DNA from 2 places in the Kitasatospora sp. NPDC056181 genome. Region 1 is predicted to be linked to the other one. Evidence: predicted binding sites of a transcription regulator. Region 1 holds the regulator's gene; the other holds the start of a gene.
What was found. Region 1 encodes HspR, which represses chaperone genes until heat shock. Its sites were predicted from a motif close to TTGAGNNNNNNNNNCTCAA; they were not measured.
Positions count from the first base shown of each region.

Region 2: the regulator HspR is predicted to act here: its motif matches at 3,435-3,453, upstream of dnaK (molecular chaperone DnaK).

Region 1 is NZ_JBHJUK010000034.1:17,116-24,253, forward strand. It holds gene ACFC1F_RS15800 (LuxR family transcriptional regulator) at 1-484, shown strand, start outside; gene ACFC1F_RS15805 (hypothetical protein) at 507-1,133, opposite strand; gene ACFC1F_RS15810 (helix-turn-helix domain-containing protein) at 1,924-2,913, opposite strand; gene ACFC1F_RS15815 (heat shock protein transcriptional repressor HspR) at 3,123-3,647, opposite strand; gene dnaJ (molecular chaperone DnaJ) at 3,655-4,812, opposite strand; gene grpE (nucleotide exchange factor GrpE) at 5,167-5,781, opposite strand; gene dnaK (molecular chaperone DnaK) at 5,778-7,138, opposite strand, start outside.
Region 2 is NZ_JBHJUK010000020.1:41,011-48,148, reverse strand. It holds gene ACFC1F_RS11165 (hypothetical protein) at 1-544, opposite strand, end outside; gene ACFC1F_RS11160 (NAD-dependent epimerase/dehydratase family protein) at 555-1,520, opposite strand; gene ACFC1F_RS11155 (DegT/DnrJ/EryC1/StrS aminotransferase family protein) at 1,607-2,731, opposite strand; gene dnaK (molecular chaperone DnaK) at 3,495-5,369, shown strand; gene ACFC1F_RS11145 (alpha/beta fold hydrolase) at 5,508-6,368, shown strand; gene ACFC1F_RS11140 (hypothetical protein) at 6,455-7,015, opposite strand.

The sequences.
Region 1 (7,138 bases):
CGGCTGCGCGATGCGCACCCTCTACCAGCCGCTGGCCGTCGCCGACCGGGTGGTGGTGGAGCACGTGCGGTCCATGGCCGGACACGGCGCCGAGGTCCGGGTGCTGGACGAGCCGTACCAGCGGATGCTGGTCTTCGACCGCTCGGTGGCGGTCGTCCCCGCCGCCGACGACGAGACCAGGGCGGCCTTCGTCCACAATCCCGCGACGGTCGCGTTCCTGGTGGCCCTCTTCGAACGCGACTGGTCCCGGGCCGCCCCGGTCGACCACCCCGTGACCGCCACCACCGCGCACCCCACCACCACCCGCGTCGGGCACCTGCTCCGTCAGGGCCTCACCCAGCGCACCATCGCCACCCGCCTCCACCTCAGCGAGCGCAGTGTCGCCGCCCACATCGCCCGCCTCCGCCGCCGTCACGGCGCGGAGACGCTCTTCCAGCTGGGCTGGCGGATGCGGGAAGCCCGGACGGGGGAGTCCGATGCGTGAACTGCCGTGGTGCGAAACGCGATCAGCCGGTGGCGGCGCTGCTCGGCCAGTAGCCGCTCCGGCCGACGGCCGGGGGCTGCTGACGGGGAACGGTGAACTGCTCGCCGGGGGCGGTCCAGAAGCCCTCGCGCAGCGAGAGCGCCATGCCCGCCCAGTCGAGGGCGGTCTCCACGGTGTGGTGGAGGGCCTCCTGCGACCAGGTGTCGTCGAAGACGAGCGGCAGCACGGGGGCGACCTGCTCGATGGTGGCGATCAGCGGGTTGTGCGTGATCGCCTCGTCCACCAGCAGGACGATCGGCTTCCGCAGGGCCGAGGCCCAGCCGAGCTCCAGGCTGACCCCGGCGGAGAGCGGCGCGCCGACGTACGCGAAGACCAGGTCGGCGGACTGCAGCGCGCGGAAGTCGGAGGGGACGCGCGGCTCGGGGGCCCGGCCGGCGATGGTCCAGGCGTCGCTGTGGTGCGCGCTGTACACGGCGGCGCCGCTGCGCAGGAGCGTGGTGCGAAGCGTCGTCAGCCGCGTCCGGCTGGCCAGGGTCACCACACTGTCCGCCGGCCCGGTCAACCGCATCAGCGGCGCGGCCAGGAAGACTCGTGCACGCCGGCCCTCAGGGGCCTGGCTGTCGTGGTGACGCAGGTAGGGCTCGGTCATTGTCGACTCCGGGGGAAGGCCGACCGGGGAAGATGCGGTGCCGGTGGGCGCTGCGGTTGGTTGCTGCTTCAAAGATTCTGAAGTCATCAGACTGATATTTGACGGTACAGCGGCAACTCTGCTTCGTCCGCCGGACCATCGGGAGCGAACTGATCGTCTATCAGCGCCGACGGCTCCGTCCAGCGTTCCGCCCTGTCATCTGGATGCCTGGCATAGAGATGACGCTGCCTGCGCCGTAGGGGAGATGACACCGTAGCGTGCCGTGCGGCATCATGTGGACGCCAGTGCTATAAGTCCAGCTCGCGGAGCTTGAGAAGGAGGGATGGGTCCGTGTCTCGTATGTACCGACTTGTCCGTAAGGCTGTACTGTCCGCCGTTGTCGGCGTTTCCATCTTCGCTGTCGGCGCTCTCGGCGCGGGTTATGCGGGTGCCGAGAGTGTGCCCGGTCAGGGAACCGGGTCGACGACTCAGGCCCTCGCCGACGATTTCCACTGGTGAGATGACGATGCATTGAGTGCTCGCGAATTGCCCGGCCCGGCCGAAGAGGTGCGGGGCTAGGCGGTTTCGCGGGGTGACTCGGGTCGAGGTCGCGCGGCGACCGTCCGCCGTTGGTGCTGCTTGAACGAGGCGCCGCCCGTGTGGGCGGCGGTCCGGCCGTGGGGCCGTCCGGGGAAGGCACCTCCCCGGGCTCGGGCCTGCGCGGGTGCGGACCGCGGGCGGCACGGCCAAGCCGGCGAGGAATCGTTTCTTCCCGTGTCCGGAAACTTCTGCACGCCAGTGGCGTCGGCGCTCAGGCGGTCGTCCCGGAGGACTGCCCGAGGACGTAGCCGAGCTGGAACAGCGAGTCGACGTTGTGCTCCTCGCGCATTTCCGCGATGTGCCGGGCCAGCGTGCGTTCGCTGATGCCGAGCCGGCGCGCGATGACCCGGTGGTTCGTGCCGGCCAGCAGCAGGTCGATGATCGTGTGCCTGAGCTGCGAGACGACCTGCTGCGGGATGGTGCGGTCGCCGTCGAAGTCGAGCGCCCGGCTCCAGTTCCGCTCGAACACCTCTTCCGCGAGGTAGTTGATGACCGCGGAATCGTGGACGAAAGCGGCGACGTGGTCGCCCACCACCGGAATCACGGCGAGGCGCCGGTCGACGATCAGGAGCCGTGTGTAAGGCTCGTCCAGGGTCCTGAACTGCCAGCCCTCTTTGGCCAGCGTGGATACGTAATCCCTGGTCGGTTGGTGGTGCCGGGTGCTGGCGTTGTAGATCGTCCGCATGGACGCGCCATGGCGGATTATGTCGAGATCGCGTTGGATGAACGAGGTCAGCAGTTCCGAGGGGCGCGGCCCGCCGGGCTGCATTGCGAGCCCTTCGGTCATTCCGCTCGCCATCGCCTGCTGAACCCGTTGATTTATGAGTGCCCGGCCCTGAACGTATTCAATGGGGCCGCCGCTTTGGTCGGGATTGTGGAACGCTTCCGCCAGCTCGCCCAGGTCGCCGGGAATTGCCACGGCACGGGCCAGCAGATCGAGCGCCTGGCGCTGCCAAGTCGAGCTCAGACTGGCGGCGAGTTTCGCGGGATCGGCGGCGAACAGCGAACCCGGCTCGTCGCTGTCCGATATGAGGAGGCCGAGCTCCATCAACTCGTCGAGGGCGGCGGCCTCGTGCGGTGTGCAGCTGCCTCGGCTGAGCCGGCCGTCCTCGTTCAACGCCTTCAGGTAGAGCGCGCGGGCGTCTGAGGACAGGATCGGTGAGCGACTGTGGTTGTGCACCAGCTGTTCTCGATCACTCACTTTCGGCTCCTTGTCGTCGACCGGACAAGTCAACGCGACTGAAGTCCGCTGCCCAGGGATCTTAAACGCAGAGCACGATCCGGCGCCTGGCTCACAAGGACGGACGGATCGTCCGGCGGTCGCCCTGATGCAGCACTCTCTCATCAACACCCAGCCGCCGGCACCCCCCGTTCAGGAGGGAACCGGCGGCAGGGGCCGTCGTGGCCGGGTCAGCGCTTCGGGCGCCAGACGACCAGGGCGCTGGACTGCGTCGGCGGCTGGTAGGGCACCAGGTCGCGGCGGTACGAGGCGTGGATGGTGGCCTCGCGCTGCTGGAGCGTGGTGGCGGCGCCTTCGAGGGAGTCGGCGAGTTCGGCGATGCGGGACTGGAGGGCGGTGACCTGGTTCTCCAGCTCGATGATCCGCTTGATGCCGGCCAGGTTGATGCCCTCGTCCTGGGAGAGGCGCTGGACCTCGCGCAGCTGCTGGATGTCGCGGGCGGAGTAGCGCCGGCCGCGGCCGGCGGTGCGGTCCGGGCAGACCAGGCCGAGGCGGTCGTACTGGCGCAGGGTCTGCGGGTGCAGGCCGGAGAGCTCGGCGGCGACCGAGATCACGTAGACCGGGGTGTCCTCGGTGAGGACGTACTGCGGCGGCGGGGCGGTGCGGCGCGCGCGCGGGGCGCCGCCGGGGAGACCCTCGCCGACCCCGGGGCCGATGGGGCCCATCGGGCCGAGGGGGCTGCTGTCGGGGATCATCTGGTCGTCACGCTCCCTTCGCCGCCTTGAACAGGGCGGCTCGCGGGTCGTCGGAGGCGGTGGCCTCGCGGTACTGCTCCAGAGCCGTCAGCGCGTCGCCGGTGACGTGCTGCGGCACCAGGACCTCCACGGTGACCAGGAGGTCGCCGCGGGTGCCGTCCTTGCGGGTTGCGCCCTTGCCGCGGGCCCGCAGGGTGAGGCCGTTGGCGCTGCCCGGGGGCAGCTTGAGCTTCACCGAGGGGCCGTTGAGCGTCGGCACCTCGATGGTGCCGCCGAGGGCGGCTTCGGGGAAGGTGACCGGCACGGTCACCGTGAGGTTGTCCGCCTTGCGCCCGAAGACGGGGTGCGCGTCGACGTGCACGGTGACGTAGAGGTCGCCGGCCTGGCCGCCGCGCTCGCCCTGGGCGCCCTTGCCCTTGAGCCGGATGCGCTGGGCGTCCTGGACGCCGGCCGGGATCCGGACCTGCATGGTGCGGGCGGAGCTGGCCCGGCCGCTGCCGTGGCAGTCGGTGCACGGGTCGTCGACGATCATGCCCCGGCCGCGGCAGTCCCGGCAGGGCTCGGAGAGCGCGAAGGCGCCCTGGCCGCGGCTGACGGTGCCGGCGCCGACGCAGGTCGGGCAGACCCGGGGGGTGGTGCCGGCCTTCGCACCGGTGCCGCTGCAGGTGCGGCACGGGGCCTGGCTGGTCATCCGGAGCGGGACGGTCGCGCCGTCGACGGCCTCCTCGAAGGAGAGCGTCACCTCGGTCTCGACGTCGGCCCCGCGCCGGGGCTGGGGCTGGCGGCCGCCGCGGTTGAAGAGGCCGCCGAAGACGTCGCCGAGACCGCCGCCACCGCCGGGGGGGCCGCCCTGGCTGCCGTTGAAGAGGTCACCGAAGTCGAAGCTGTAGTTGCCGCCGCCGGGGCCGCCGGAGCGGAAGCCGCCGTTGGCGAAGAGGGTGCGCGCCTCGTCGTACTCCTTGCGGCGCTTCTCGTCCGAGAGGACGTCGTAGGCCTCGGAGATGTCCTTGAAGCGCTCCTCCGCCTTGCTGTCGCCCTTGTTCGCGTCGGGGTGGAACTCGCGGGCCAGCTTGCGGTACGTCTTCTTGATCTCGGTGGCGGAGGCGTCCTTGGGCACGCCGAGGACCTTGTAGTAGTCCTTCTCCACGTAGTCCTTGCCGCTCATGCGCCCACCTCGCTTCGCTCGGCAGCCGCTTCGCGCAACACGCCCCCGTCACCGATTCGCTCGCTGCGCTCGCTCATGCGCCCACCTCGCATCGCTCGGCAGCCGCTTCGCGCAGCACGCGCCTGTCACCGATTCGCTCGCTCATGCGCCCACCTCGCGGCGCTCGGCAGCCGCTTCGCGCAAAGCGCACCTTTCGGCGATTCGCTCGCTCCGCCCGCTCATGGCTGCCGCCACCTCCCACGATCCATAGTCAATGTGCTGTCAACAGGCAGGGGCGTCCTGCCGTCGACGGAGACGGCGCTGCGGAGCCGGCCGTCGTACTGGACGACGTACGACTCCGCAGCGCACGGGTTGTCAGCTCTCCGACCCACCGTCGGCCTTGTCGGCGTCCGAAGCCTTGTCGGCGTCGGGCGCGGCGGTGGTCTGGGTGCCCGGCTGGGGCTCCGCGACCGCCACCATCGCCGGGCGGATGATCCGCTCGCCGATCCGGTAGCCGGGCTGGAGGATCTGGACACAGGTGTCCTCGGTGACGTCCGAGGAGTAGCTGTGCATCAGCGCCTCGTGCATGGTCGGGTCGAAGGGCTCGCCCTCCTTGCCGAACTGCTGGAGGCCCAGCTTGGCCACGACCGTCTCCAGGGACTCGGCGACGGACTTGAACCCGCCCGTCACCTCGCCGTGCTCGCGGGCCCGGCCGATGTCGTCCAGGACCGGGATCAGCGACTCCAGGATGTTGGAGACGGCGATCTCCCGGACCGTCAGACGGTCGCGCTCGACCCGCTTGCGGTAGTTCTGGTACTCGGCCTGGAGACGCTGGAGGTCGGCCGTCCGCTCGGCCGCCTCGCGCTTGGCGGCGGCGAGCTCGTCCCCGCCGGCCGAACCGGCCGCGGCGGCCTCCTCGGCAGCCTTGATCACGGCCTCCTCGGCGGCGGAGTCGTCGCCGGGCTCAGCACCCTGCGGCTTCTCCGTCATGCCGCACCGCCCTTGGGCTTCTCGTCGTCCACGATCTCGGCGTCGACGACGTCGTCGTCCTTGGCACCGGCGGCGTCACCGGCCGGGGCGGCACCCGCGGCGTCGGCGTTGGCGTAGAGCGCCTGGCCGAGCTTCTGGGCGGTGGTGGAGACCTTCTCGGAGGCGTCGCGGATGGCCGCGATGTCCTCGCCCTTCAGGGCCTCCTTGAGCTCGCCGATGGCGGTCTCGACCTCGGTCTTGACGTCGGCCGGGAGCTTGTCGGCGTTGTCGGCGATGAACTTCTCGGTCGAGTAGACGAGCTGCTCGGCCTGGTTGCGGGTCTCGACCGACTCGCGGCGCTTGTGGTCCTCCTCCGCGTACTGCTCGGCCTCGCGCATCATGCGCTCGATGTCGTCCTTCGGCAGCGCGGAGCCGCCGGTGACGGTCATCTTCTGCTCCTTGCCGGTGCCGAGGTCCTTCGCGCCGACGTGCATGATGCCGTTGGCGTCGATGTCGAAGGTGACCTCGATCTGGGGCAGGCCGCGGGGGGCCGGCGGGAGACCGGTCAGCTCGAACATGCCGAGCTTCTTGTTGTACGCGGCGATCTCGCGCTCGCCCTGGTAGACCTGGATCTGCACGGACGGCTGGTTGTCCTCGGCCGTCGTGAAGATCTCGGAGCGCTTGGTCGGGATCGTGGTGTTGCGCTCGATCAGCTTGGTCATGATGCCGCCCTTGGTCTCGATGCCGAGGGACAGCGGGGTGACGTCGAGCAGCAGGACGTCCTTGACCTCGCCCTTGAGGACACCGGCCTGGAGCGCGGCGCCGATGGCGACGACCTCGTCCGGGTTGACGCCCTTGTTGGCGTCCTTGCCGCCGGTCAGCTCGCGGACGAGCTCGGCGACGGCGGGCATGCGGGTCGAGCCGCCGACGAGGACGACGTGGTCGATCTCGGAGAGCGAGATGCCGGCGTCCTTGATCACGTTGTGGAACGGGACCTTGCAGCGCTCCAGCAGGTCCGAGGTCAGCTGCTGGAACTGGGCCCGGGTGAGCTTCTCGTCCAGGTGCAGCGGGCCCTCGGCGGAGGCCGTGATGTAGGGCAGGTTGATCGAGGTCTCGGAGGACGAGGACAGCTCGATCTTGGCCTTCTCGGCGGCCTCGCGCAGACGCTGGAGGGCCATCTTGTCCTTGGACAGGTCGACGCCGTGGCCGGCCTGGAAGACCTTGACCAGGTGGTCGACGACCTTCTGGTCCCAGTCGTCACCACCGAGGTGGTTGTCACCGTTGGTGGCCTTCACCTCGACGACCCCGTCGCCGATCTCCAGCAGCGAGACGTCGAAGGTGCCGCCGCCGAGGTCGAAGACCAGGATGGTCTGGTCGT
Region 2 (7,138 bases), on a different contig from region 1:
ACGGTTCGCGCAGCGGCGCCGGCAGTACGGCGATCGCCGCTTCCGGCCGGTAGCGCCGCACCGCGCACGCGGCGACCTCGGAGGTGACCAGGAAGAGGTCGGTGCCGTCCTGCACCCAGAGCCGGTGCGGTGTGACGTCGGTGCAGAGGACGAGGTGGCGGAAGCCGGGCCCGCCGTCCGCACGCAGCCGGTTCAGCGCGGAGGTCGCGGTGGCGAACACCGACACCACCAGGTCCGGCCGCTGCTCCGCGACCAGTTCCCGCAGGGCCGGCACCAGCCGGGTCCGCGCCGCCGCGTCGGCGAGCAGCGCGATCCGGGCGCCGGGCCGCAGCGCCGAGAAGTGGAAGGCGTCGTAGAGCCCGGGCAGGCCGAGCAGTCGCCGGAACACCAACTCGCCTGCCGAGCCGGCCCGTTGCCCGAGTAGCGCCATCGCGTCCACGGTGGCGGTGGTCCACCCGCGCTCGTGCAGCGAGTCCGCGCAGGCCTGGGCCATCACGTCGTGGCCCTGCCCGAGCGAGCCGGAGACCAGCAGCGCGTGCGGCACGGGCCCCGCCTCAGGAGGAGCCCGACGCAGGCTTCGGTGCGGGGGCCGGCGCGGCCTCGTCCCGGTACCAGTCGGCGTACCGCCGCACCCCGTCCGCGAAGTTGGTCCGCGGCGACCAGCCGAGCAGCCGCTTGGCCTGCGCGGCCGAGATGCGGCGCCCGTCGTAGTCGGAGGCCCGGGCCTCGATGTGCTCGATGCTGACCGGCCCGAGGAGCCGGTCGACGGTGTCGGCGATGTCCCGCACCGAGATCGCGGTCGAGCCCTCCAGCGCGAACGTCTGGTCCTCGGCGGTGGGGGAGAGGGCCCGGACGTGGGCGTCCGCGAGGTCCTCGACGTAGACGAAGTTGCGGCTCTGCCGTCCGTCGCCCGCGATGGTGATCGGCCGTCCGGCCAGCGCCGCCTGCACGAACCGGGCGACCACCAGCTCGTCCCGCATCCGGGGCCCGTACGGGATGCCGTACCGCAGGATGGTGAAGTGCCGCCCGTACAGCTCCCGGTAGCTGTGCACCAGCATCTCGGCGGCGAGCTTGGTGGCGACGTACAGGTGCCCGCTGTGCTCCAGCTCGATCGGCACGTGCTCGTCCAGCTCCTGCTCTCCGCTGTCCATCCCGGCCTCCGCGAGGGCGGCGCCGTAGACCCAGACGGTGCTGGCCAGCACGGTGCGGCTGAGCCCGCTCCGCCGGGCCGCCTCCAGGACGGCCTCGGTGCCGTCGATGTTGGTGCGCACGGCCCGGACCGGGTCGGCGGCGACGCGTTCGACGTCCGCCATCGCGGCGAGGTGGAAGACCACCTCGCTGCCGTCCAGGGCCGCGGTGAGCGCGGGCAGGTCGAGGATGTCGATCCGGGCGAACTCCGCGCCGGGGTTGAGGTACTTGTCGGTGGTGTCCACCGCGAGCACCTCGTGCCCGGCCGCCAGCAGCCGGTCCACGACGTGTGAGCCGATGAATCCGCATCCCCCGGTGACGGCTACGCGCACGTTCTCTCTCCTTGTCCGGTGGGCCGGTTCGTTGGGTCGCGTTCCTCCGGGCGGCGGCCGCCGCCGAGCGGCCGTCGCCCGGCGCCTCAGCCGGCGAGACGGCGGTGGACGGCGGTGACGGCCTCGATCACCCGGTCGGTCTCGTCCTCGGTCATGTCGGAGTGCACCGGCAGGCAGATCTGCCGGGCACAGAGGTCCTCGGCGACCGGCAGCGGGCCCCGCCGGTAGGCGGCCAGCACCGGTTGCAGGTGCAGCGGCAGGTCGTAGACCTCGCCGGAGAGCCGGACGGCGTACTCCTCGGCCACCGCCCGCTTGAACGCGGCCCGGTCGACGCCGGGCGGCAGCAGCGCCACGTACTTGTAGTAGTTGCTGCGCGAACCGGCCGGCTCCGTCACCGGCCGCAGGCCGTCGAGGCCGGCGAGCGCCGCGTCGTAGCGCTGGGCGACCCGGCGCCTGGTCTCGACGAACTCCTTGAGCCGCCGCAGGTGCACCGTGCCGACGGCGGCGTTCAACTCGCTCATCCGCCAGGAGGCGCCGAACCGGACGTGGTGGTTGGTGGTGAACGAGCCCTTGCCCTGGTCGCGGTAGATCCGGGCCTCGTCGCGCAGCTCGGCCGACTCGGTGAGGATCATGCCGCCCTCGCCGCTGGTGGTGACCTTGGTCGGGTAGAAGGAGAACGCGCCGGCCAGGCCGAACGACCCGGCGCAGCGCCCGGCGTAACTGCTGCCGTGGGCGTGCGCCGCGTCCTCGACCAGGGGGATGCCCCGGCGGTCGCAGATCGCGCGCAGGGCGTCCACCTCGGGGGTGATCAGCCCGCCGATGTGCACCAGGACCACGGCCGCGGTGTCCGGGGTGAGGGCCGCCTCCAGCGTCTCGGGGCCGAGCGCGAGGGTGGCCGGGTCGACATCGGCGATCACCGGACGCCCGCCCGCGTGCACGATGGCCCCGGCGGTCGCGTAGAAGGTGACGGCCGGGACGACCACGTCGCGGTCGCGGACGTCGACGGTTCGCAGGACGATCTCCAGCGCCGCCGTGCCGCTGGCGACGGCGACCGCGTGGGTGGCGCCGTGCTCGGCCGCGAAGGCCTGCTCGAAGCGCTCGGTCCACGGGCCGAGCGTCAGCGCGCCGGTGGCGAGGATCTCCGTCACCGCGTCCGCGACGGCCGAACGGTCGCTCTCGTCGAAGACGATGCGAGCGGGTGGAACGCCCATCGGGCCTCCTCCGGCAGCAGGGATGAACAGGGGATCTGACAGGTACTTCCTGGGTGGACCGGGCAGAACGGCCGGGCCAGGCACATCACGCTACTTCGCCCGGGCGACCCCGGCCCGTTGTCACCGCCCGGCCGGGTGACCCGGGGCCCGCCGGGCCCGCCCCGCTGCCCGGCGGGCGTGGCATCCGGCCGCCGGGTGGGCCCCCGGTTGTACGACGGGCCCTCGTTGTACGGCGGGTCCGCTTGTACGGCGGGTCCGCGCCGGCGGGGCCCGGGGCGCTGTTGCCGGGGCCGGAGACTCCCTCCGGTGGGGGAGGACCGGGCCTCCCGTGGGAGGCCGGCGATGCATCGTTCGGGTGGGTCCGCTACTGCGCACGCAGTACGCGAAGTGTCTGCGCAGCGATGACGACGCGGGGCCCTCCGGCGGCCGAGGATGGCCGGGCTGCGGGAGACCCGGGCCGGCTGGCCGACGGGTGCGCCCGCCGCACGCACCTGCCGAACGTCGTTCGAAGGAGTCTGCTCCCCCCATGGCCACATTCCTGTACCGCCTGGATTCCTGTACCGCCTGGGCCGGTGGGCCTTCCTCCGGCGCGTCTGCCCCGGCCGGCCGCACGTCGCCCTGGAACCGGAGCCGCAGCCGGAGCCGCAGCCGGGACGTGGCTGGCCGGCCGGGGGCGGGCAGGGCGCCCACGGCGGAGCGACAATTGACACGGTCCGGCTCAAGTCCCACGGTCCGGTGGGGCCGTACCCAAGGGAGGCCAGCGATGGCTCGCTCGGTCGGAATCGATCTGGGTACCACCAACTCCGTCGTCTGCGTCCTGGAGGGCGGCGAAGCCTCGGTCGTCCCCAACGCGGAGGGCGCCCGCACCACGCCCTCGGTGGTGGCGTTCGCCAAGGGCGGCGAGGTGCTGGTGGGCGAGGTGGCGAAGCGCCAGGCGGTGACCAACGTCGACCGCACGGCCCGCTCGGTGAAACGGCACGTCGGCGACGCAGGGTGGCGCTTCCCCGAGGCGGGGGACGTGGACGGTCGGCGCTACACCGCGCAGGAGATCTCCGCCCGCGTGCTCCAGAAGCTGAAGCGCGACGCCGAGGCCTACCTGGGCGAGGACGTGACCGATGCCGTCGTCACCGTCCCGGCGTACTTCAACGACTCCCAGCGCACCGCCACCAAGGAGGCGGGCGAGATCGCCGGGCTGAGGGTGCTGCGCATCGTCAACGAGCCGACCGCGGCGGCGCTCGCGTACGGGCTGGACAAGGAGAACGACCAGACGATCCTGGTCTTCGACCTCGGCGGCGGCACCTTCGACGTCTCGCTGCTGGAGATCGGCGACGGCGTCGTCGAGGTGAAGTCCACCAACGGCGACACCCACCTCGGCGGTGACGACTGGGACCAGAAGGTCGTCGACCACCTGGTGCAGCAGTTCAGGAACGGCCACGGCATCGACCTCGCCAAGGACAAGATGGCGGCGCAGCGGCTGCGCGAGGCGGCGGAGAAGGCGAAGATCGAGCTCTCGTCCGCGAGCGAGACCGGTATCAACCTGCCCTACGTCAGCGCCTCCGCCGACGGTCCGCTGCACCTGGAGGAGACGCTCACGCGGGCCCAGTTCCAGCAGCTGACCGCCGACCTGCTGGAGCGCTGCAAGGGGCCGTTCCACCAGGCGGTGGAGGACGCCGGGATCCAGGTCTCCGACATCGACCACGTCATCCTGGTGGGCGGTTCGACCCGGATGCCGGCCGTGACCGAGCTGGTCAGGTCGCTCACCGGGAAGGACCCGCACAAGGGCGTCAACCCGGACGAGGTGGTGGCGGTCGGCGCCTCGCTCCAGGCGGGCGTGCTGAAGGGCGAGGTCAAGGACATCCTGCTGCTCGACGTCACCCCGCTGTCCCTCGGCATCGAGACCAAGGGCGGCATCATGACCAAGCTGATCGAGCGGAACACGACCATTCCGACCAAGCGCTCGGAGATCTTCACCACGGCCGAGGACAACCAGCCGTCCGTGCAGATCCAGGTCTTCCAGGGCGAGCGCGAGATCGCCTCGTACAACAAGCGGCTCGGCGGGTTCGAGCTGACCGGCCTGCCGCCGGCGCCCCGCGGCCTGCCCCAGATCGAGGTCACCTTCGACATCGACGCCAACGGCATCATGCACGTCGGCGCGAAGGACCTCGGGACCGGCAGGGAGCAGAAGATGACCGTCACCGGCGGCTCCTCGCTGCCGAAGGACGACATCCAGCGCATGATGCGCGACGCCGAGCAGCACGCCGAGGAGGACCGGCAGCGCAGGGAGGCCGCGGAGATCCGCAACCAGGCCGAGCAACTCGTCTACTCGACCGAGCGGATGCTGGCCGACAACCCCGACAAGGTGCCGGGCGATGTCAAGGCCGAGGTGGAGGCCGCCCTCGGCGACCTCAAGGAGAAGCTCAAGGGCGAGGACGCCGCCGCCGTACGGCTCTCGATGGAACGGGCGGCCCTCGTCGCGCAGAAGATCGGCACGGCCATCTACTCCCAGGCCTCCGCCGGTGCGGGCGCCCGGCCCGAATCCGGCTCGTCGGACGACGCCGCGGCCGCGCCGGACGGCGAGGAGGAGGTCGTCGACGCCGAGATCGTGGACGAGGAGAGGCCGAGGGGCCCGGCCGGCTGAGCCGGGCCGGGCCGGGTGTCACGGCGTCAGGCCGGTCAGGCAAAGCCACGCCGGTCACGCCGGCCCCGGAGAAATGGTCTGGACCACTATGCGGAACGGTGATGACAGCTCCGGGGCGGGCGTGTGATCGTTTCCGCCATGCCGAGCTTCTCCTCGTACGACCGCACCCGGATCAGCTACGAACTCACCGGAGAGGGCGACCCGCTGGTGGTGCTGGGCGGCGGTCCGGGGATGGACGTGCGCTACCTCGGCGACCTCGGCGGTCTCGACCGCCGGCGCCGGCTGGTCCTGGTCGACGCCCGTGCCACCGGGCGCTCCGAGGCGCCGGCCGACCGCTCCACCGTGTCCTTCGTCGAACAGGCCCGGGACGTGGAGGCGCTCCGCCGCCACCTCGGCCTGGACCGGATCGATCTGCTCGCCCACTCGGCCGGCTGCCTCACCGCCCAGGAGTACCAGGCCGCCCACCCGGCCCGGATCCGGCGGTCCGTGCTGGTCGCACCGGTCGGCCGAGCCGGCCGCGAGCCCGACCCGGCCGAGCTGGCCGCCCTCCGCGCCGCCCGCGCGGGCGAGAGCTGGTACCCGGATGCCGCCGAGGCCGACCGGCTGCTCGCCGAGGGCGGCCACGAAGGCGTCGCACTCGTCGAACTCCAGCGCCGGATCGTGCCGTTCTTCTGGCACGTCTGGGAAGAGCGGCGTCGAGCCGAGTACCGGCCCGAGCACGCCGCCACCCTGCCCTGGCTGCGCGAGGCCTTCTACGCCGGCTCGGCCGCCGGAGCCGCCCTGCCCGGGCGGATCGCCCGGCTGGGCGCCGCCGCCACTCCCGTCCTGGTGGTGGCCGGAGCCTCGGACGGCATGATCGGCACCGCACCGGCGCGCGCGGTGGCCGCCTGCCACCCCGCGAGCCGGCTGGAGGTGCTGGCCCGCTCCGGCCACCGGCCGTGGGTGGAGGAGCCGGAACGGTTCACCGGACTGGTCGCGGAGTTCCTCGACGCCGGCTGAGGCGCCGTCCGAGGCAGGTTCGAGGCAGGTCCGAGGCACGTCGAGGCACGTCCGGGACGCCGGCCAGGGCGTCGGCCGGGACGCCGTCAGGGCGAGAGGCCGGCCCGCGGCGGGTGGAGGGATGCAGCGAAGGCGGCGAGGGCGGCGAAGTCTTCGTTCCGCAGGCCGATCCGCGGATTGACGTGATGGAGGAGTGCGGGTGCGCCGTGGCCGGCCGCCACGTGGGCGTGATCCGCGTCGCCCTGCTCGTCGTCCACCCACGCGAACGGGCGGCCGTCGGCGTACGCCACCAACGGCCCGGACTTCCAATGGACGCCGTCGGGACGCTCGTTGAGCAGGGCTTCGCCGAAGTCGACGAACGGCAACCGGGGCAGACCGAGCACGGGTCCGATCCACCTGTTCGCGTCATTCATCCATGCCGTGGCCCAGCACAGCTCGTAGTCCAGCGCCAGCAGGGCCCGCCCGTGACGGGGGTCGAGCCATATCCGTTCCGGCCGCACGCGGGCACGTGGCCTCCCGGGATCCCCGGCGGCTCCGTCCTTCCGCGGGATGCGGACGGTCATGTAGCCCTCGGGCCGTCTCCCGTGCTCCGCGGCGTAGGGATTCAGGGGGCCGTCGACATCGAGGAACAGCAACGGCCGCTCCATGGCACCCCCGGATCGCTCGCGATCTCCTGAATCGTCGGAAGCATATCCGTCGTCAGGGTCGCCCGGGCGGGTTTCTCCGGGGTGCGCGGCGAGCATCGAGGATGCCGCGCCGTCCTCGCGGGT